DNA from 3 places in the Tumebacillus amylolyticus genome. Region 2 is predicted to be linked to each of the others. Evidence: riboswitches for the same ligand, from Rfam matches in the RefSeq annotation. Region 2 holds a riboswitch; each other region holds the start of a gene.
The links. A riboswitch is a leader RNA that binds a small molecule or an ion and turns the genes downstream of it on or off. The one in region 2 is predicted to bind cyclic di-AMP.
Positions count from the first base shown of each region.

Region 1: it holds a riboswitch for cyclic di-AMP, as region 2 does, so the genes downstream of both, JJB07_RS02065 (NAD-binding protein) here and JJB07_RS03750 (Na-translocating system protein MpsC family protein) in region 2, are expected to answer to the same signal.
Region 3: it holds a riboswitch for cyclic di-AMP, as region 2 does, so the genes downstream of both, JJB07_RS24055 (C40 family peptidase) here and JJB07_RS03750 (Na-translocating system protein MpsC family protein) in region 2, are expected to answer to the same signal.

Region 1 covers NZ_JAEQNB010000001.1:432,705-439,745, reverse strand. The annotation lists gene sbnB (2,3-diaminopropionate biosynthesis protein SbnB) at 1-5, opposite strand, end outside; gene sbnA (2,3-diaminopropionate biosynthesis protein SbnA) at 40-1,008, opposite strand; gene JJB07_RS02075 (manganese efflux pump MntP) at 1,228-1,809, opposite strand; gene JJB07_RS24160 (hypothetical protein) at 1,904-2,260, opposite strand; gene JJB07_RS02065 (NAD-binding protein) at 2,391-2,801, opposite strand; cyclic di-AMP (ydaO/yuaA leader) riboswitch at 2,857-3,014, opposite strand; gene JJB07_RS02060 (L-threonylcarbamoyladenylate synthase) at 3,092-4,159, opposite strand; gene JJB07_RS02055 (GNAT family N-acetyltransferase) at 4,238-4,738, opposite strand; gene JJB07_RS02050 (S-layer homology domain-containing protein) at 4,838-7,041, opposite strand, start outside.
Region 2 covers NZ_JAEQNB010000001.1:804,065-811,105, reverse strand. The annotation lists gene JJB07_RS03760 (methyl-accepting chemotaxis protein) at 1-483, shown strand, start outside; gene JJB07_RS03755 (APC family permease) at 537-2,366, opposite strand; gene JJB07_RS03750 (Na-translocating system protein MpsC family protein) at 2,514-2,909, opposite strand; cyclic di-AMP (ydaO/yuaA leader) riboswitch at 2,966-3,117, opposite strand; gene JJB07_RS03745 (MraY family glycosyltransferase) at 3,216-4,205, opposite strand; gene JJB07_RS03740 (hypothetical protein) at 4,423-4,563, shown strand; gene JJB07_RS03735 (NlpC/P60 family protein) at 4,741-5,463, shown strand; gene JJB07_RS03730 (IreB family regulatory phosphoprotein) at 5,523-5,780, opposite strand; gene murA (UDP-N-acetylglucosamine 1-carboxyvinyltransferase) at 5,806-7,041, opposite strand, start outside.
Region 3 covers NZ_JAEQNB010000005.1:415,481-422,521, forward strand. The annotation lists gene JJB07_RS17525 (ParB/RepB/Spo0J family partition protein) at 1-119, shown strand, start outside; gene JJB07_RS17530 (carbonic anhydrase) at 284-964, shown strand; gene JJB07_RS17535 (DUF2087 domain-containing protein) at 1,076-2,074, opposite strand; gene JJB07_RS24055 (C40 family peptidase) at 2,200-3,069, opposite strand; cyclic di-AMP (ydaO/yuaA leader) riboswitch at 3,072-3,233, opposite strand; gene JJB07_RS17545 (hypothetical protein) at 3,414-3,869, shown strand; gene JJB07_RS17550 (MFS transporter) at 3,913-5,199, opposite strand; gene JJB07_RS17555 (hypothetical protein) at 5,333-5,485, opposite strand; gene JJB07_RS17560 (peptide ABC transporter substrate-binding protein) at 5,491-6,975, opposite strand; gene JJB07_RS17565 (coproporphyrinogen-III oxidase family protein) at 6,996-7,041, opposite strand, start outside.

The DNA of each region.
Region 1 (7,041 bases), 370 kb from region 2:
AACATGGGGCTTTATCTCCTCTCTTTGCTTACGACAGAATTACGACTGAATCTGGACGGAGTTTTTTTCACGAATGTCTTGCACCCAATCTTGGTTGTAGACGGTGTCCGCATAAGGCGTGCCGCCGTCCGGGCAGAGAAATACGACTTTGGGTCTCTTCTCAAAAATCTTGTCCTTGAAATACTGCTGAATCGCGTAGTACGACGTCCCCGACGAGCCGCCGCCGAAGATGCAATGGTCTTCGAACAGTTGGTAGCAGCCGGTGATCGTGTCCACTTCCTCGACGTGGAAGACCTCGTCGATGACAGCTTCGCGCAAGATGTCCGGCACCATCGAAGATCCGATGCCCGGAATGTAGCGTTTCTTCGGCGGCGTGCCGAAGATCACCGATCCCACGCTGTCCACCGCCACGATGCGCACGTTCGGGAACTTGTCCTTCAAACGGCGCGAAACACCGGAGATCGTCCCGCCGGAAGACACGCCCACGAACGCGTAGTCCAACTCGTCGAAGTGTTCTGCCAACTCTGTGCCCAACCCTTTATAGTGCGCGTTGAAGTTGTCGATGTTGCCGTATTGATTCGTCCAAAACGAGTTCGGGATGTCCCGCAGCAAGTCGTTGACACGCTGAACACGGGTGAGCAAAAAGCCGCCGGTTTTGTCCCGTTCTTCGACTTTTTCCACGCGGTACGACAGCGAGCGAAGCAGGTTCTCGTAACTCGGGTTGATGTTTGGATCGATGACCGGGATGAACTTGATCCCCAAACGCTTGCAAAGCGTGGCAAGCGCAATGCCAAAATTCCCGGATGAGGATTCAATCACCGTCGTGTCTTGGGTCACGCGCCCGCTTTCAATCGCGGACTTCAAGATGTAATAGGCCGGGCGAACTTTTACGCTGCCCATAAGATTGTGAAACTCCAACTTGGCGTACAGATCGACGGTCGGATGTTCCAGATGCACAAGCGGCGTCCGGCCGATAAAATTCCCGATCGATGACAGCTTCTCAATCATGATCTTCTCTCCCCGATTGAAAAAGTTTGATCCGGCGATTTTGCAATGTCATAAAGATCATAACCCCTACGTTAAATACTCGTCAAGAGATATTGGATTATACTTTTCAAGATTCTAATAGTCATTAAAACTAGGTCTAGGAAAGAATGGTTACCAAATGTAAAAACAAAAAACGACGAGGAAGTGTCCCCGCCGTTTTTTTCGCGTTGTTGAGGCTCGTCAGAACAAGAACTTCAAGCCAAATGCGACCAGCACCGCGCCGCCAATGACTTCGCCGTATTCACCAAACAGATGGGACACGCGCCCACCGACACCCAGTCCCAACGCGGCAAGCATCGCACCGCAGATGCCAAACAACGTGACGGCAAGCGCAATGTTGGCCCCGAATGTTCCGAGCGAAAACCCGACCGACAGCGAGTCGAGGCTCACGGAGAGCGCAAACAAAAACAGCCCGATCCCGCTCGTGCGCGCGGATGCCCGGCTATCTCCGGCCTCGTCGTCCTTGCCGAAAATCGAGTTCCAGATCATCTGACCGCCCAACCCGATCAGAAGCAAAGCTCCGATCCAGCGCGTGACGTCCCCGACGACGCTTGAGAGATACATCCCGACGACCATCCCGAGCAGCGGCATCACCACGTGAAAAACACCGATCGTCCCCGAGATGCGGGCGATTTCGTGCGTGCGAAGCTTGAGCATCCCCATGCCGAGCCCCAGAGAGAATGCATCCATGCCCAGAGCCAGAGCCATGACGAGCAACGTCATGAACTCACCGTTATGTAGAAGTATGTTGCCCACTGGCATCCCTCCCCCGGTTGTCCTGCTACACCATGTCTATGCGGCTTGTCTGCGAAAAAAAACCTCAGACTCCGCGAGGGAGTCTGAGGTTTTTTTATGCTTACCAGTAGAGACCTCGACGAAAACCGACCCCGGCACCAATGCCGATGCCCGCACCGACTCCGATGCCCGCACCATAGCCCAGGCCGCCAAACCCGCCGTAGCCCAGGCCGCCGAAACCTCCATAGCCAAGGCCACCGAACCCGCCATAGCCAAGGCCGCCGCCAAATCCTGCACCGATGCCAGCTCCTACGCCTACGCCAACTCCGATCCCGGCACCATAGCCGATGCCGCCAAACCCGCGATACCCACCAAAGCCGCCGTATCCCGGATAAAAGACTTGTTCCGCTTGAACTTGAACCGACTTGCGCGACTTACGCGCCTTACGGGTGATGCTGTTTGCCTTTTTGCCTTTCATTCTACGCTGCCACCTGCCAGTCTCATTATTTTCTATATCCTATGGAGACGGGGTCGAAATGGTGCGGACGAGCGCACGAAAAAGACCGCCCGATTCGGACGGTCTTGGTGTAAGAAAATTCACTTCATCCCTACGCGTGTTGCGCATAGAGCACGCGCAACGAGTCCCGATTCCAACGGCGAACGCCAACTACGCGGTCTGCTCCGAGGGCACGGTACGCGCGCATGAAACTTTGGTTCTGAGCGACGACGACGACTTTCTGGATTCCCGCTTGTTTGAGCGCTTGCACGATCAGCGCACTCTCAAGCCAAGCCCCTTCGAAGACGACAGCTGTGTCGCAGTTGCGGACCGCTTCGTTTGCGATGACGTCCGACTTGTGATGACCTACCGAGATCACCGTGGCGTCCACCTCGTGTTCGCGCAGAAACTGAGTCGTCTGCACGCAATAATCGAGGACGGAACACTCGACGCCAAGCGCCTTCATCGTGGTTATGAACGGAATCGCAGCTTCATCCATCGTCACAACAAGACATTGTTTCATGCCAAATACACCTCTTTATCCAATGTAGTATTGGACAACAAGAACCGAGGTCATCGACCTCTCTCGCAGCAGCTTACGAAGTTAGCTGACGGGTTAGGGTGGCAAGAGAGAAACTACACCCCTTCTGCTATACGTCTGGCAGAACTCACCCCATGTTGATTGGGTCCTCCGCTTCGTGCCCATCTCAGGTCACGAACTCAGCTGTTGTGTGTTGTCTGCTTCCATTATACACGTTCCACTGGGGAAAGATGAAGCGCTTTCACGCCTATTTTTCCGCCAATTCTGTGAACCTACGAAGAAATCACCCGATGTCCCGCCGCTTTTCGCAGTCGGTTCATGATCGCGAGACCGACGCCCGCTTCGGAGAACGTTTCGGCGTAGATCTCTTCCACGCCATGATGGTCGAAGGATCGAATCGCGTCGTAGAGATGCGTTGCGACGGTGGCGAGATCATCGCGGGAGCCGAGCGACAGCGTGATGACAGCTTCCTCCCCATTTGGCAAGCGCTCTGATGAAAAAGCGGCGTGGTACGCCTCTGTCTCTTCGTCTGTCGTGAGGATGCCGACTTTTTTCCCTTGCTCCCGAGCCGCGCGCACAAGTTCTGCAATCTTGGTACGCGCAGACGCTCCCTCAACCAAATACATCGTGCCCTGCGGCGCGTAGTGCGTGTATTTGACGCCTGGGGACTTGGGGGCGATCGCTTCATTGCCAAGCGCCGGATCGATTCCTACGGGGCCCAAAACTTCCTCCAACATCTCGCGGGTGATGCCGCCCGGCCGGAGAATCATCGGCTTGTCCCCCGTTACGTCCAAAACGGTGGACTCCACGCCGACGCCCGCAGGTCCTCCGTCCACAACGCCGGCGATGCGTCCGGAGAGGTCTTCCAGAACATGATCGGCGGTCGTCGGACTCGGACGTCCAGAACGGTTCGCGCTCGGAGCGGCCAGTGGCACGCCCGCCATCGCGATCAGTTGCAACGCGGTATCATGATCAGGCATGCGAATGCCCACCGTCGAAAGCCCGGCCGTTACCGTCGTCGGCACTCGATCTGTACACGGCAAGATCAACGTCAACGGCCCCGGCCAAAAACGTTCCATGCACAGACGTGCTTGATCCGGAATGTGCGTGACCAGCGGGTGAAGATCTTGTTCACGGGCGATGTGGACAATCAGTGGATTGTCGGACGGTCGCCCCTTGGCTGCAAAAATTTGACTCACCGCTTCTGCATCGAGTGCATTGGCACCCAATCCATAGACGGTCTCCGTCGGAAACGCCACGGTCAGACCGTCACGAAGCATGTGTGCGGCACGTTCAAGGTCGTCTGGACCTGTGCCAAATCGTTGTGTTTCGATGCTCATTGGAATCCCTGCCCATTTTCATTGTCCTATCCAGTATAGGCAAAGTTCGGGGAAATTCCAACGTAGGAACGTTTGTTCTTAGTTACCCACAATATCCACAGGGCTATGTGGATAAGTTGTGGACTTGTACACATGGACCATCGGAATGATCTCCTGTCCGGCATACGCGAGGTAGGATGGAGACTGGCGAATACACGCGGGCAACGCCTCTGCCTCGATTGTGGAAAACCCCATGTGGATAAACAGGTCCAAACCTGTGGATTTTGTGAATAAGTACAACGCCGAGAGTTCCTTCGTCTCGGCATAGGCAAAAAAGAGGCGCAACAGCTCCATCCCCATCTTCGCTTGCAAAGCGGAGTTTTCCAGAACGAGCGACCGCATCAGACCGTACAAACGTTCGTGTTCTTGGTACGTTTCCAAGCCTACGGTGCCCACAAGTTTCGATTCGTTCGGGTTTTCCACGGCGAGGTAGTTGTGGATGTGATCGCCGAGTCCGTTTGTGGACAACCCGGCGGCTGTGAGTAACTTGTGGATGGGTGCAAAGTCTTCGAGGGTTGCTTGGCGGATGATCAGGCTCATGGTAGGACGTCCTCCCTGTTTGCTGGTTTCTATCAATCTATGAGGATAGAAACGAAAAAAGAGCCGTGACCTCGAAAGGCACGGCTCTTTTTTTCCAACTTACAGGGTTGTTTGTGGATAACGGTCGAGAATCACCGCTGCTTGTGCGCGGGTCAGGAGGTCGCCCGGTGCCAATTCATCCGGGGAAACGCCGCTGACGAGGCCCAGTTTGATCGCCTGTGCGAACGAGGAACGCGCCCAGTCGGAGATGTCGTTGGCGTCTGCAAACGGAGCGAGCAGTTTCGCTTGCTCCTCCGGCGAGATCACGGCGATCTTGCCGTCAAATTGCAGCGCGTTTGCGATCATCACAACCATCTCTTCGCGGGTGATCAAGCCTTCCGGTGCGAAGCGGTTGTCTTCGCGGCCGTGGACGATGCCAAGACCAGCGGCGCGGGACACACTTCCTTCGTACCAGTCGCCGTTGGCGACGTCGCTGAAGGTCGTTTGCTTGATCGGGTTCGGCAAATTCAACAGGCGGTCGATCAGCGAGACGAACTCGGCGCGGTTGATGCTGCTCTCCGGACCGAACTCCGTCTCCGTTTTGCCTGCGATGATGTGATGCGCGGCCAGGCGTTCGATGGAGCTTTGCGCCCAATGGCCGGTGGTGTCGGTGAACGTTTTGTCATAGAGGAACAGGGCGAGCGGTTGACCGCCGCTGACCCGTGCCGTCAAGACGTTCGTTTGCTTGTCGAGCGTTGCGCGCAGGTAGGTCCACGTCTCCGTGGTTGCATCGTATTCGTAGACGCCTGCTTTGCGGGAGTCGACCACTTGCGGAATCGCCAGTTGAACTTCCAGAGCTCCCATCGGGTTGAGCGTACTGGTTTTGCTGCCGGACGTTGCCGTGACGGTCAGTTGCAGAGCGGACGATGCGGCGTGGTAAGAAGCATCACGCTGCTGCGCTTGCTTGAACCACTTCGAGGCGGTGTCGCCTGTGATGGCGTTCCAGTTGAAGGTCAACGTGATTTTGCTGTCGAGTGCGCCCACTTGCTTCTCGATCTGATCGCCAAACACGTTCGCCGGGAGCGTGATCGTGCCTTCTGTTTGCTTCAGTACGATCTTGGCTCCTTGGTCCTTGAGGTAGGCGAGCGCGTCCGCTTGGAGGCTCAGAGGAGCCTTGGCAGAAGCCAGATCCATCGTGAGCGCGGAGTCGCGCAGGAGTTTTTTCACATCGTTCAGCGTCAAGGTGCCGTTCGAAGTATTGCTTGTGGAACCGCCGCCGTTGTAGACCGGCGGCACGTAGCCGTGCGAGATGCGCAGCTCGTATTGGCGGGTCGTCGTCCCGTCTCCCGCCGTGACACCGAGCGGGATGACCGTTTCGCCCGTTTTTTGCAACGCGATTTCACGGTCGAGATTCGCGGTGAGAACGTAGCCGTCCAGACGCAACGTCGCTCCGTTGTTCGTCGGGACCGCGCGAATCGTCGTCGTGGTCAGGTTGTCGGGGACGGAAATTTTGTACGACGTGATGTTTGGCGAGAACGTCGGCGTCATCGGGTAGGAACCGCCCGCGACGAGCAGGGTTTTGAGCGTTGCGTCGCTGGAAACGGAATTGTCGGTCAGCGCTGCGGTGAGCGCGCCCGATCCGTTGTGCGAAGCGTCCTCTACCCCACCTGCCACGACGTTCACTTTGACGCCGGACGTTGCGACTTTGCCGTTCAGGAACAGTTTGACACTTTGCCCGTCAACGCCGTACTCGACAGACTGCGGGGTGACGGTGGAACCTTGCAGGGTGAAGGAAGAGCCTGCCAAGGCTTTTTTCGTGTTCAGGGCTTCGTTGAACATAAGCGTCACCACGTCCCCGTTGGCGCCAAGCACTGCCGTGCTCAGGGTCGGAGCTTGGGTGTCGGCCGCTTGCACCGGGACGGTTTGCGTCACGGTGTCGAGGTCTGCATCCGGCTCAGACGCGATGCCTGCGTAGGAGACGATGTCGGAAGCGAGCAGGGTTACGAGTACTTGCTTGCCGACGGTGAGCTTCTGAGTTGTTGTGAATGTGAACGTGCGAGCGAGCGAGACGTTGTTGCTATCTGTGCGCGCACCACCTGCTGTGAGAGTTCCCGTGACCGGAGTTCCGTCGACGGTGAGCGTTACGGAGTTCGTCGTCAGGGAATCCGTTCTGACATACTTGTCGGTGGTGATCTCAAGCGTCGTGCCGCTGTTCGAAGATTGGGCCGGATGGACCGTCAACTGCGGCGGCAGGTTGGAGATCATCGGAGTGTTGACGTTGAAGCGCGGCGGCGGTACGTCCATCGCGGCGCTTTCGGAGACGT
Region 2 (7,041 bases):
ATCGAAGCAGCCCGCGCCGGCGAGCACGGTCGCGGATTCGCCGTCGTTGCGGACGAGATTCGCAAACTGGCGGAACAGAGCCGCCAAGCCACCGAGGAAATCAAAGTCATCCTCACCAAACTCAGCGACGACTCCGAAAAATCGGTGAAACAGATCGCCATCGGACGCGTTGCCACGTCGCGTTCCGTATCGCAAGCCGAGAGCTCCATCGAAGGCATGTTCCGCATGACCGAAGTCACCGAAGGGCTGATGGATGCCATCCGCCATCTCAACTCTTCTATTGAAGACATCAATCGGAACTCCAAGCACATCTCCGGCGAGATGACCAACATCGCCTCTGTCACCGAAGAGTGCGTCGCTTCGATGGAACAAGCCAAAGTCATCACCGAAACCCAACTTCACGCAAACATTGTCGTCAACACCGAACTGCGCCGCCTCAAGCAACTCTCGCTCTCCCTCCAACAGCAATTTCAGGACCAGTAGAAAAAAGGACGCAACCACCGCACGGTGGTTGCGTCCTCTTTTTCCGAGACCTGTTAGTTTTTCAATCGGTACGGCACCGAGATGACGATGATGTCCTTGCTGTGCAGAGCCCACGCTTTGATCAGCAGCGACGTCTGGTTGTGCAAGATGCGGTGCCACCATTTGCGCGTGACGAACTCCGGCACGAGCAGGGTGATGAAGTCGTTCTCCGAAACCCGCGCTTCGGCGGAGTCTACGAAGCGGAACAAGGGCCGCAGAATGGAGCGATATTGCGAACGCAGGGTGACGAGTCGGACGCCCGGGTTCCACTGCCTCCACTTCTCCTCCATCGCATGAAGGGCCTCGAAGTCGAACCCGATGTACACGCAAATGATGTTCTCCGGCCGTGTCAGCGACATCGCGTAGGCGATCGATTCGTTGACGACCTGCGAGATGCTGGAGATCGGGATGATGACCAAGTTGCCAGTCTGCTGCGGGTGTACCTTTTGAATGTCGAGACGCAATTCCGAAGCGACGACATCATAGTGACTGCGAATGCGCAGGAAGCAGACGACGATGATCGGCAGAATCACCAGCACGACCCAAGCTCCCTCTTCGAACTTCGTGACTGCAAAGATCGTGAGAACCGCCAAGGAAACGACGGCGCCGATGCCGTTGATCAACGCTTTGCCCTGCCAGCCTCGATCTCGCAGACGGAACCAGCGACGCACCATCCCCGTCTGGGACAACGTAAACGACAGGAACACCCCGATCGCATACAGCGGAATCAAGAGATCGGTATCGCCGTGGAACGCGACGATCAAGAGAATCGCCGCGAGCGACAGCGCGATGATGCCAATCGAATACCCCAGTCGGTCCCCGCGCAACGTGAACTGGCGCGGCATGTAGCCGTCCTTCGCCATCAGCGCCGCCAACAACGGGAATCCCGTAAACGACGTATTCGCCGCCAAGATGAGAATCAAAGCGGTGGTGCCTTGGATGTAATAGTACAGACCCCCGCGTCCGAACACTTCCTCCGCCACTTGCGAGAGAACGGTGACATGCGGATGCGGCGCGACGTGATACAGGTACGCAAGCAATGAAGTTCCCGCGAACAGCACGGCGAGCAAGATGCCGAGCACGCCGAGCGTGTTGGCGGCGTTTTTGCCCTCGGGGCTTCGGAAGTTCGGGGTGGCGTTGGAGATCGCTTCCACCCCCGTCAGCGCCGAACAGCCGGAAGAAAACGCCTGCAAGATCACAAACCACGTAATTCCGTTGATCGCCACTTCATGCGGTCGCGAGAGATCGACGTCGACGTGTCCGTTTTTGAGCGAAAAAAGTCCGGCGACGATCAGCACGAGCAAGCCGAGGATGAACGCATACGTCGGGTAGGAGAACACCGTCGCCGATTCGGTCACCCCGCGCAAGTTGAGCACCATGATGAGCAGAACCATGAGGACGGAGATCAATACTTTGTGCTCAAGAAACGAGGGGAACGCCGACGTAATCGCAGCGACACCCGCCGTGATCGAAACCGCTACGGTCAAGATATAGTCGATGAGCAGCGAGGCTCCCGCGACGAGGGCAAACTTGTCGCCCAGTTGGTCTTTGGAAACGACATACGCACCGCCGCCGCTCGGGTAGGCGTAGATAATCTGCCGGTACGAGAGGATCAGCGTCGTCAACAGCAAGACGATCGCCAGCGAGATCGGCAAGGAGTACCACATCGCCGAGGCACTGACGGCGACGAGGACGCCGAGGATCGCTTCCGTCCCGTAGGCCACGGACGACAGCGCATCTGAGGAGAGAATCGGCAACGCTTTCCACTTCGGGAGCCGTTCATGATCCAATTGCGAAGACTTCATCGGTCGCCCGATCAAAAACCGTTTCAGATCGCGAAACATGCAAAACCACCTTTTTTCTTCATTAGATTCATGGCTGTACGAAAAAAGACCGATGCACACTCCTACTTTTCGCGTGTTTCTGCGAAAAACAGAAGTCTACACCGGTCTACGAATCACCCGACTCTCGGTCGCCCGACAGCCCTGTGCTTAGTCCCCCAGAGAAGTTGCTTCTTGGTCGCGTATGAACTTTTCCAGATCGCGGTCGAGGATGAACATCTCGACAAACTCGCCGATCTTGGTCGAGATGTCACTGTGGCTGGCGATGACTTTGCACCCGGTGATCTGCGAAATCAACGCTTCGGTGTCGGCGCTGAAATTCTCGCGTATCGTCTGGCGCATCTCTTTGACCAGCTTCTTGCCTTTGTCTGACTGCACCAGCGTTTTCTCCTCGTGAGTCAGCACGCCCTTGAGCCGAAGAATCACCATGTCGCGCATGATGTACGTCTTGGTCTCCTGCGGTCCTCTCCCCAGAATCTCACGCTGGAACTTGATGTAGGCTTCACTTATATCTGCTTCCATTTTGGCTTTCAAACTCTGCGCCATATCCACCCACCTCAGGTACAAGAAAACACAAAAAGACCATCTAAATAGAAGGTCTCTGACCTTCCCTGCTTTAGCCGACGAAGTTAGCTGACGGGTAGGATGGCAGAGAAGTAACTTCACTCATCCCTCCCGCGCAAAACGCGCAGGATTAACCCCACTGGATTGGGTCCTCCGTATCCGATGACTCGGATTTAGGCCGTGATTCAATTGTGACTATCATACTCCCTCGCGGCTCTCGTTGACAAGAGGGTTTTTTAGAAAAAAAACTCCCCACGCCGAAAGCGTGAGGAGTTTCATTTTCAAAGCTTACTTGTTCACCAGCAAGACGACAATCGACGCCAGCGAGAAGCAGATGCCGAGCAGATACATGAACGACACGGTCTGCACTTGGCTCATCCCGCTCTTCATCAGCGTATGGAACGTGTGCGACTTGTCAGCATGGTAGATCGGACGCTTCTCTTTGATGCGGCGGATGATGACGAAGACCGTGTCAAAAATCGGCACGCCCAGCGCCAAAACCGGCACGATCACCGAAACGAACGTCGCCGACTTGAACGCTCCGTCCACCGCGATGGCCGCCAACGTAAATCCAAGGAACGTCGCGCCGGCGTCTCCCATGAAGATCCGCGCCGGATGGAAGTTGTGGCGCAAGAACGACAGGCAGGCTCCGATCAACGCCACGGCGTAGAACGCCACATCGTTGTTCGACGTCAGCAACGAGACGAAGACGAGCGTCGTCGCCGAAATCGAGGCGATGCCCGCAGCCAATCCGTCCACGCCGTCGAGGAAGTTCAGCATGTTGGTGATCGCGACGATCCAGACGATCGTCACGAGCCACGACAACCACTCCATGCCATGATCGGCAAACGAGTAGTACGGCTGCTCAATCCACGGGATCGTGATCGAAGAAACTTTGACGCCGAACTTGATCAGCACGCACGCCGCCACGATCTGCGTCAAAAACTTCGGCCACGCCGGGAAGTCCTTGCCCTGGGTCTTGTAGTAGTCGTCCACCAACCCGATCAAGAACAAGAGACCGCCGCCGATGACGATCCCGAAGTAGCGACCGTCAAATGATCCATAATATGTTTCCACCGCTGTCATGGTGATCAGGAATCCGATGAAGATCCCCGCTCCGCCCAGCACCGGAATCGGTTCTTTGTGCAACTTGCGCGGATTCGGCATGTCGACGAATCCGGTTTTCATCGCCACTTTGCGCAGGATGGGCATCATAAGAAACACCAGCACAAACGAGACGATCAGTGTCAAGGTCAGTCCTTGTGTCAGGGATTGCATGTTGAGTTCGTACGCCTCCCTCTGCGCCACATAGGTTGCTTTTCCTTAGTGTGCGCAATTCCTCCGAAAACAATCGTACCTATTATATCATAGGTGTCGTGTGCGTGGACATTTTTATGACGGTGCAGAAAGTCTTGGTTCTAGTACGGGTGGACAACTCATAGAATCTAGCAACCACAACAAATTTGCCAGTTTCCTAAAGGAGGAACTTCCCCACATGAACACAATCGTACTCTTCCATGTCGTCGCCATTCCCCTCGTCTTCATGCTCGGACGCATGTCGAACAAGGTTGCCTTTCTCCGTGTCAAAGCTCAACGCGGCTCTTCGGTGCAAGACTTCCTGCGCACCCGCGAGTAGTTCACGAAACCGTCCCCTCCACACCCGACCCAAAAAAGCCCCGACCGTCCCTGCGGTTCGGGGCTTTTTGTAATTTTTTTGAAGTTTACTTATGAAATTTGCAAATTACTTATGAAGCTGATATATTCATAATAGAGAGAATATTCATAGACTATAGAAATAGGAGTGAATCAGAACATGAAAAAGTTTACCACCACGCTGTTGGCGGCTGCCATGCTCGCAACCGCTATGGTTGGCGTCCAGGAACTGACGATTCAAAAGGCACACGCGGTTGATCCTTACAATGTAAGCTTCTCCGGCATCACGGCCTCGGCCGGTGTCAACGTACGTTCCGGTCCGGGGACGAACTACCCGATCGTTTCGTCCATTGCGGGCAACGTCTCGGTGCAATTCTCCGGTCTCGAATACGGCACGATCGTCAACGACGTTTGGTACAACAAGCCGGACCCGCGTTGGTTCTACTACATCGAAGGCGGTCAGAAGCGCTACATCGCTTCGGCTGTGGTCGACGGTCTTCCGCCGAAAGCCAGCATCCGTGCCAAGGACCGCGCCATCGCGTGGGCCATCGATGCACAGGGTCGCACCGACTACAACGGGTACTGCCAGATGTTCGTCGAGAACGCATACGGCACCACCGGACAGTACGCGTCTGCGATTGCCGCTTCGAACTCCTTGAACACCGGCGGTTCCCTCGCTTCGGCTCCAATCGGCGCACTCGTGTTCTTCGCACCGGCTGCCGACAACGGCTACTACGGCCACGTCGGGATCTACATCGGTCAGAACACGATGATCAACGGGAGACAGTCCGTGATGGCAGACAACATCGCGGCGTCCTCGTACTTCACCTCCCGCTACACGGGCTGGGGCTACGCTCCGTCCTCTTGGCCGGGCCATTACTAAGAAAAAAAGACGCGATCCCTTACGGGACGCGTCTTTTTTCGTTCTGCGTTCGACCGCTGTTAGCGGTCTTTGAGTTTCAGGTAGTCGTTGAGAATTTGCTCAACGGCGAGCAGGCGGTCCATCTTCGCCATCGTCGCTCGGGCACCGCCGGAGGACGTGATGTAGTTGGATTCCCCGGTTACGATGAAGCCTGCCAATTGGCGGGCCGGGTCGTAGCCTTGTTCACGCAGGGCCGGTACGACCGTTGCGAGAATTTCGTTCAAGAGGTCGTTCTGCTCATCAGGGCGGAAAATCATCGTCTTGTCGAGGTTGGACATGTGGGGGTCCCTCCTTTTTTTCAAATCAAGACTGGACGCGGTCGATCTGGGCGCCGAGGCTTTTGAACTTCTCTACCGGGCTTTCGTAGCCGCGGTCGAGGTATTGCAGTCCTTCGATGGTGGTCGAACCTTGAGAGGCCAGACCCGCCACGATTAAAGCACCGGCTGCGCGCAAGTCGCTTGCCAGCACGCGAGCGCCGTTCAACGTCTCAACGCCGTTGACAATCGCGGTATCCCCGCTGATCTTGATGTCGGCACCCATGCGGGTCAACTCTTGCGTGAAGCCGAAACGAGCGTCGAATACGGTTTCCTTCACGTACGAGATGCCTTTCGCCGTGGTCAACAGCGTGAGCATCGCCGGCTGCAAGTCGGTGGCGAAACCGGGGTAGGCGAACGTGATGACGTTGGTGGCACGCAGTTCACGGTTGGTGGCATCGACCGTGATGCTGTCGCCCTCCATCGTGATGTCACAGCCCATGTCAAACAACAGCGACGGAAGACCGGCCAAGGTCTGCGGAGCGATGTTCGAAACGGTGACGCGGCCGCGCGTGATCGCTCCGGCGCACAAGTATGTACCGGATTCAATGCGGTCGCCCATGACGGAGTAGCGAACGCCCTTGAGGCTTTCGACTCCCTCGATGGTGATGATGTCCGTGCCGACGCCGCGGATGCGAGCCCCTGCTTTGTTCAAGAACATCACCAAGTCTACGATCTCCGGTTCGCGAGCTGCGTTGTAGATCATCGTGGTGCCTTCTGCAAGAGCACCTGCCGAAATCGCAGCGTTGGTTCCGCCGACGGTAGCGCCGTAGCGGGTGCCGAGGAACATCGCCGAGCCTTTGAGGCGGCCGGTCGATTCTGCGGTGACTGCCCCTTCGGTCATCGTGACGGTCGCGCCCAGAGAGCGCATCGCTTTCAAGTGCTGGTCAACCGGACGTGCGCCGATGACGCAACCGCCCGGGAGCGGAATCATCGCTTTGCCGGACTTGGCAAGCAGCGGGCCGAGAACGGAGAACGACGCGCGCATCTTGCGCACGAGGTCTTCGGAGACTTCGCTGTTGGTGATTCCGTCGTTCTGGATGCGAACCGTGTTGGCTGCGATCCATTCGCACTTGAGGCCGGTTTCTTCTAAGATCTGCATCAGCGTGTTGACGTCGCTGAGTTCAGGTACATTTTCCAAGATGGTTTCGCCGTCGCAAAGCAGGACGGCGCACATGATGGCGAGAACGGAGTTTTTACTCCCCGATGCCTGAATCTCGCCGTG
Region 3 (7,041 bases), on a different contig from region 2:
AGAACTTGGACAAAAAAGACAAGAAAAAGCTTCAATCAGAAATTCTGGTTCTCGCACAATCAACAGGACTCATCTTGACATGGAATAACTTCCCTTCCGGTCGTCAAAAAGAAAGCTGAACGGTAGTAAACTCCCCCGCACGCATGCGTTCACGTATGTCAGGGTGACAACAACCCCCATTTCCTTTACAAGAATCTCGCCTCCTACTCCGTCGTCCAAGGGACTTTACTTGTAACAACTCTGGCACACTAAGATCATCAACGGCGTTATAGGAGGACTCTTCATGAAAAAACCCTGGCTTCCAGCACTCCTTCTCCCGCTTGTGTTGACGCTCTTGCCGACGCAGTCCTTGCAGGCGGCGCATGGGGACCCTTCTGCGGCGGCGTTGCAGGTTTTGGTGGATGGCAATGAACGGTTTGCAAGCGGACATCTCAGCCATCCGAAGAACCTCATCGCCCGTCGCCATGAGATTGCGCCGAAGCAACATCCGATTGCGTTCGTCCTCTCTTGCTCCGACTCTCGCGTTCCGCCGGAGTTGGTATTTGACCAAGGGCTCGGCGATCTCTTTGTCTCCCGTGTGGCCGGCCATGTGCTCGGCGATGAAGTGATGGGTTCGATGGAATACGCCGTCGAGCATCTCGATGTCCCGCTCATCGTCGTCCTCGGGCACGAGCGTTGCGGAGCGGTTCAAGCCGCCGTCGACGCCTTGGAAAAAGGCACTCAGCCCTCTGGACATATTCGCTCGCTCGTCAAACGCATCACGCCGGCCGTGAAAACCGCGCAACAATCACACCCCTCCGACCTCGTCGAAGCTTCCGTCCGTGCCAACGTCCAACGAGTCGTAGATGAAATCAAAGCTTCCCATCCTCAATACGCCAAGAGAATTCACGAACGCAAATTCCGCATCGTCGGCGCCCGCTACGATCTCGAAACCGGCAAAGTCGAACTGCTCGACTGCGAGTAATGCAAATAAAGCCCTGTCCGTCTACATGCTGGCAAAAAAGCCCTGTCCATCTACGTGACAGCGAAAAGAAGCCCTGCCCGTCTCGGCGACGGCAGGGCTTTTTTTCGTAAGTTACTCTTGTTCATTGTACCCGCGGTCTCCATACGGTTGCAGGTTCTCCAACCACTTGGCTTCCAAGGCTTTCGCTTGCTCTCCTTCGGCGACAAAGTCTTGCGGACCCTCGGACTCCGGTTTGACCAATTCCAGCACTTCGAAGACAAACTGATCGGCTCCGTGCTGGTTGTAGTCGGCTTGCAACTGCGGAATCCTGTTCATGTTCGACTTCAACTCGAATCGCAAGCGGTTGAGCATGCCGTCTACATTGTTGGAACTACCGATCAAAACTTTGCCGTTCACCAAGCATTTCACTTGGTAGACGCCGACGGGACGGCGGGTGTTTTTGTACTCCCATTTCAGTTGGGCTTTTTTGTCCATGTCCAGAGCTCCCTTCATCCAGTAGGTACTTCCGTCTGCTTCGCGGTCCAGCATGTCGTGCTCAATCAAGAGACGACGAACCAAGACGTGGTCGGTGTACACGCCGCGGATGATGTCGTTGACTTCTCCTTCGGTGTACCGACGATTGGGGTGGAACAACTTGATCACGTCTTGAAGAGCTTCAAGTCGCTTCTTCGCCTTGGTTGGGAACTCGCTTGGTCCGACGTGGTCGTGGTTGGCGGAATGACGACCTCGTTGCGGGCTGAGACCGTCGAGTTGGCTCATGATCGCGAGAAAGATTTTCGCTTGCCGTTCCTTCTCTCGCAGGGTGAAACGGTGGTTTCGAATCGTGGACGTGCTCCCGCCGACTCTGGCTGCGATTTCGGCATCGCTGTAGCCCGCCGCAAACAGTTCCAGCAAATTGCGTTGGGTATCGGTGAGGCCCGTTTCTTTTTTCCCAAGTCCGAGCAGAGCGGTCAGCACCGAGCCGTGTGCTTGCTCGATGTGGCGCTTCATCGCTTTCTCCGACTCGTAGAGCACACCGTCCTCCGGGTAGATCACCCCTTTTTCATAGGACGCGGCGCAAAACAGGCACTCATAGTGGTCCTCTTCGGTTCGGTACCCACGCTCATACATAGACGAAACCTCCAAACGTTTGCTATTTTATAAACATACTACGACAACGTCTAGATCGTGTCAAACAAAAAAGAGCATCCGGGAGTCTCCCGAATGCTCTTTTTTCAACAGTGTTTGGGTGGTTGTTACAGGACGCGCTTGGCACCGAGGTAGCGTGCCCCCCAGTAGCCGGAGTTGAGCGAATCGATCTTGACGCCCGAAGAAGAGGTCGCCGAGATGAATTGCGTACCGCCAAGCGAGATGCCGACGTGCGAAACGCCGGCGCCGGAGGTGTTGAAGAACACGAGGTCCCCCGGTTGTAGCGCGTTGGTGGACACGGCTTGTCCGCTTTGGAACATTTGTTTCGAGGTGCGGGTTACCGAGACATGGTTCTGATTGAAGACGTAGGTCACCAAGCCCGAGCAATCAAAGCCCTTGGGCGTCGTGCCGCCCCAAACATACGGGACGCCGATGAATTGCTTGGCTCCTTCTACGATCTTCGTTCCAAGTGCAGGTCCTGCCAAGGCTTGAAGTGGTTGGGCCACCGGTGTGTAGGTCTTGCCATCTGTGGACAAGAGGGCGGAACTCGAAGGTCCGTCCCATTTCACCGCGCCGCCCAGCGACTCCGTAATAAAACGCAGGGGTACATACGTACGACCGTCGATCAATTCAGACGTCGTATCCATGTCCACCGGCGTACCGTTCACCACGCCGGTATCGGTTCCGGTTTGGACGGTGACGGTGTGGGAGCCTTTGACGATGCTGACTTTGACATCATCGCCGACCGCGTTCCATTTCACATCGTAGCCCATAGACTCCGAGACGAAACGAAGCGGTACCTGTAGTCGTTCATTGTCGTCGAGAAACGGTTTTGCATCCGGGAACTGCACCAATTGGTCGTTCACCTGAACATTCACACCATACTCCGGGGCTGCCTGTGCAGCAGTTCCCATCATCGACGAAAGACCGGCCACTACGGCAGTGGCGGTGAGTACGTGTCTCCAGTACTTTTTCAATTGTTTGTCCTCCTAAATGCCTCCGAGGTTAGTTGACGGGTTCGGGAAGAGGTTCCCTAGTTGTGGTTCCGTTGACTTGCAGAACGGTTCCAGTACATTCACCCCAATGTGTTGCGTCCCCCGTACCATAGTTCTAGAATCTATGGATTCGGCTGTCGTTCTATGTCGAAATGGTAACATGGAACCTGAATTGTCTCAACAATTTAAGGGAGATTTGACCAGTGGTAATTTAGACCAGACGTAAAATCGACAAGAAAATCAGGGAGGACAAACGCACAATTCCGCTCCTTTACATATGTTGTGAGCATTGAGAAATCAAGTCAGGAAAAAGGAGCGATTGCCCTATGTCACGTCGCAAAAAAGGGCCCGATTCTTCCGACTGGTCCTACATTCCCGTCGCCGTTCCATTTGCCGATCTGTACCGCCCCGCCCCACCGCCTCCGTTTGGCCCGGGCCAAGGAGGTCCCGGAGGAGCGCCGCCCGGACCGCCGCCGCAATTTGAGCCCCAACTCCCGCAGCAATATGGCGGTGGTGGAGCAGGAGGAGCTTTTCACGGCGGACCGGGCGGGGGGTTCCACGGCGGCGGACCGGGCGGATTTCATCCGCAAGACCCGCACGGCATCCGATTCTGCTTGCATCGAAACGTGTTCATCTGGCCGAGATTCGGTCGTCCGTTCTGGGCGTTTCCGACGAATGTAAGTTGGAACCTAGTGAGCGGCTTCCGTTGGCGGCAGAGAATCGGCCGTTGGGAACCATTCACCATCCCGCTCCAGCAAATTTCCCACTACCAGTGCATATAAAAAAAAGAGGAGGTCCGCTAAGCGGATCTCCTCTTGTATTTGTCTATTTCGCGGACGTGGCCGTTTGATTGACGACGGCTTGTTTCGTTTGCAACGCGCTAATGCCCTGCAAGAGCAACGTCAAGATCGGAGTTGCCACCAGCAACAGGATGCCTCCGTACGTCAACAACGCGACGGCCCCGTATTGTGCGCCGACGAGACCCGCCGCCGAGTAGCCGATGGCGAGTGCGATTCGAATAACCGAATTAACGACCGAGTAGACGCGACCGCGCACTTCGTTCGGCGTGGATTCTGCAAAACACGCCGACACCGGAGTCAAAGCCCCGCTCGCACAGAAACCGGAGAATCCATACATCAAGATCAACGCCAGAGCTCCCGGTTGGAACTGAATCAGCAGGAACGTCGCCCCTTGGAGCATCAGACCTCCGATGATCAAGAATCGGCGGTCGAGTTTCTTGTCCAAAATTCCGATCAACGTCGTACCGAGGATGATCCCGATCGCCGTCGCAGCCACCACGAGTCCGTACACACGGTCGCTGTCTTGCTCCGACATCTGCAATTGGGTCTTCACGTACAGAACGCTGCTCACGAGGATCACCGACTGGGTGACCGCTTTCAACAGATTGATCGCCGTCACATAGCGCAGGACTTTGTGCTTGACCAAGAAAGCGGTTCCCTCACCGAACGACTTGAAGAACGAGACTTTCGGTTGCCCGGCGTTTGCTTTGACGCTTTGCTTTGGAAACCGGATCATCATCGTACAGGAGACGGCCGCCAAGAACGTGACGGTGTCCACCAGAAACGACGCTCTCGGACCTCCAAACAACGTAATGACACCCGTTGCCAAAAACGGTCCGAGAATTTGCACCGTTTGGAACGAGCTTTGTGACAGAGAGATCGCTTTGACATACAAGTCGCGCTCGATCAGTTCCGGGATGACCGCCGAACGAGCCGGAGCGAACACGGCCGCCAACGTCTGTGACAAGAAAATCATCACATAAATCAACGACACGGAATGAGAAAAGAAAATCGCAGCCACAATCAAAGCTCGCAGGAGATCGACCCAGATGAGGACGGTTCGTCGGTTGATGCGGTCGATCAACACACCTGCAAACGGTCCGATCAGAATCCAGGGCAGAGATTCAATGACAAACGTCAACGTCAAAGAAGTCGCCGATTGTGTCAGTGCGTACACCAACAGCGGGACGGCGACGATCGTCAGGGAATCCCCGATCTGGGAAATCGTTTGGCCTAGCCATAACCAGACGTAATTGCGGTTTGAAATGACATCGCGGAATCCGGGCGCTGCTGTGGAAGTCGTGTTGCTCATGCTCGTCACCCCTTATCTCAAATATTCTGTCATAAACAGAATATCATTTTGCTTAACGGAAATCACCATTTTTAGAAAAATACAGACTGCTCTCGGTTGCAGAGCAGTCTGTATTTCCTCTCCTAAGTAGGTTCTACCACTCGGAAAGCAGGCGCATCGTAACCACTTTGCTCAGACGCTTCGGGGTCAGGGCGACCTCCTCGGAGAGCTTCTCAGCGTTGACAACCGTTTCAACGGTTTCCTCGGTTTCGACAACCTCGGTAGCGAGTGCTTTTACGTTTTCCATCATTATCACCTCCCTTCAAGCAATTCAATGTGTTTCAGCGGCAAGACCGCCGTGCGACTTAACTGCGCCCCCAGCACACCGGAGTCCACCATGCAGAAGTGGGCTTCGAAAAACAACGGGATCGTCGCCATCTCTTCCAACGCAATGCGCTCCGCCTCCAAGTACAGCTCCGTGCGCCTCTCCTCTTGCATCTCTTCCAACGACCGCTCCATCAACTCGTCAAAGCGCGGATCGGAACTTCCACTCGTGTTGAACGGATGGTCTGTGGAGAGCGGCAACAGGAACGTCCCTGCGTCTGCGATGTCGGTGTGCCACGTTTCGTAGAGCAAGTCGTAGTCTCCTGTGTCGAGACGTTGTAGATACTCGCCCCACGGCAACCGCTCATAGCGCACGGTGATTCCCAATACCCGCTTCCAATCTTGGATGAACGATTGAGCCATGAGCTCCATGTACTCGTGTCCGAGAATTGTCAGCGTCATCTCGGGGAATCCAATCCCGTTCTCGTAGCCCGCCTCTTGCAGACAGCGCCGTGCTTCTCCTTCGTTCTCGTACACCAACCCTCGAGCTTCCGGGAAATTTCGCATGTTCTGCGGAACGAGAGCATCGGCAGCGTCCAGATGCGGGAGGCAGGACTCGATCACGTTTTGACGACAGATGGCGAGCGAAAGCGCTCGACGCACGCGGGCGTCGTCCAGCGGTTTTTTTCGCTGGTTCGGTGTGAGGACGATCGTCGCCAAGACCGGCTCCGGTTGCAACTCCGGGTCGTGCTTGAGTTCTTGGTACCTAAGTACCGGCGCGTGGTTGAGGAAGTAGTACAACCGCTGCCCGCTCGGCGAGTACCTCGTGCGGAAGAGTCGCAAGCGCTCGTCGGCATCCATGATTGGGATGTACACCGCGGCGTCGAGTTGCACGTTGGCAGCGTCCCAATAGTAGGGATTTTTCTCCAAGAACACGAGCGAGGGATGATGGTCTGCGTTTTCCTTGAGTTTGAACGGGCCTGACGTCACCAAGTTCTCGCGGTGGAAGCCGTGCATTTCGACGTGACGTTTCGACACGATGCTAAACGAAGGCGTGGCAAGGTAGTCGAGGAAACAGTGCATCGGTTGGTCCAGCTCAATTCGGATGACGCGGGGGGCATCCTCTGAAACCCAGATGCCGACCCCTTCGAACTGCGGAATGCGCTGGATGCTGTACACCACGTCCTCCACCAAAATCGGGTCTCCGTCGGAGAAGCGCGTGTTGGTGCGCAGATGGAAGCGAAAGGCGCGACCCGGTTCGACCACTTCCCAGGAATCGGCGATGCCCGGTCCCAACTCCAGCGTCACAGGGTCTTGCACCAACAGCCCTTCGTAGAGGTTGGTGATCACATTGCGGGTGACCACATCGAACGATTCGGTCGGATCGAACGTCAACGGGGTCACTTGGGTCAAGAAGTTCAGGGTTTTCAATGGTCCTGCCGGCTTGAGGTCTTCCCACCAGTTCAACATCATGCTGCGTCGGTCTCCTTGGGTCAGATGATTTGATAGAGTTTGACTTCGTCTGCGCTTCGGCCCTCT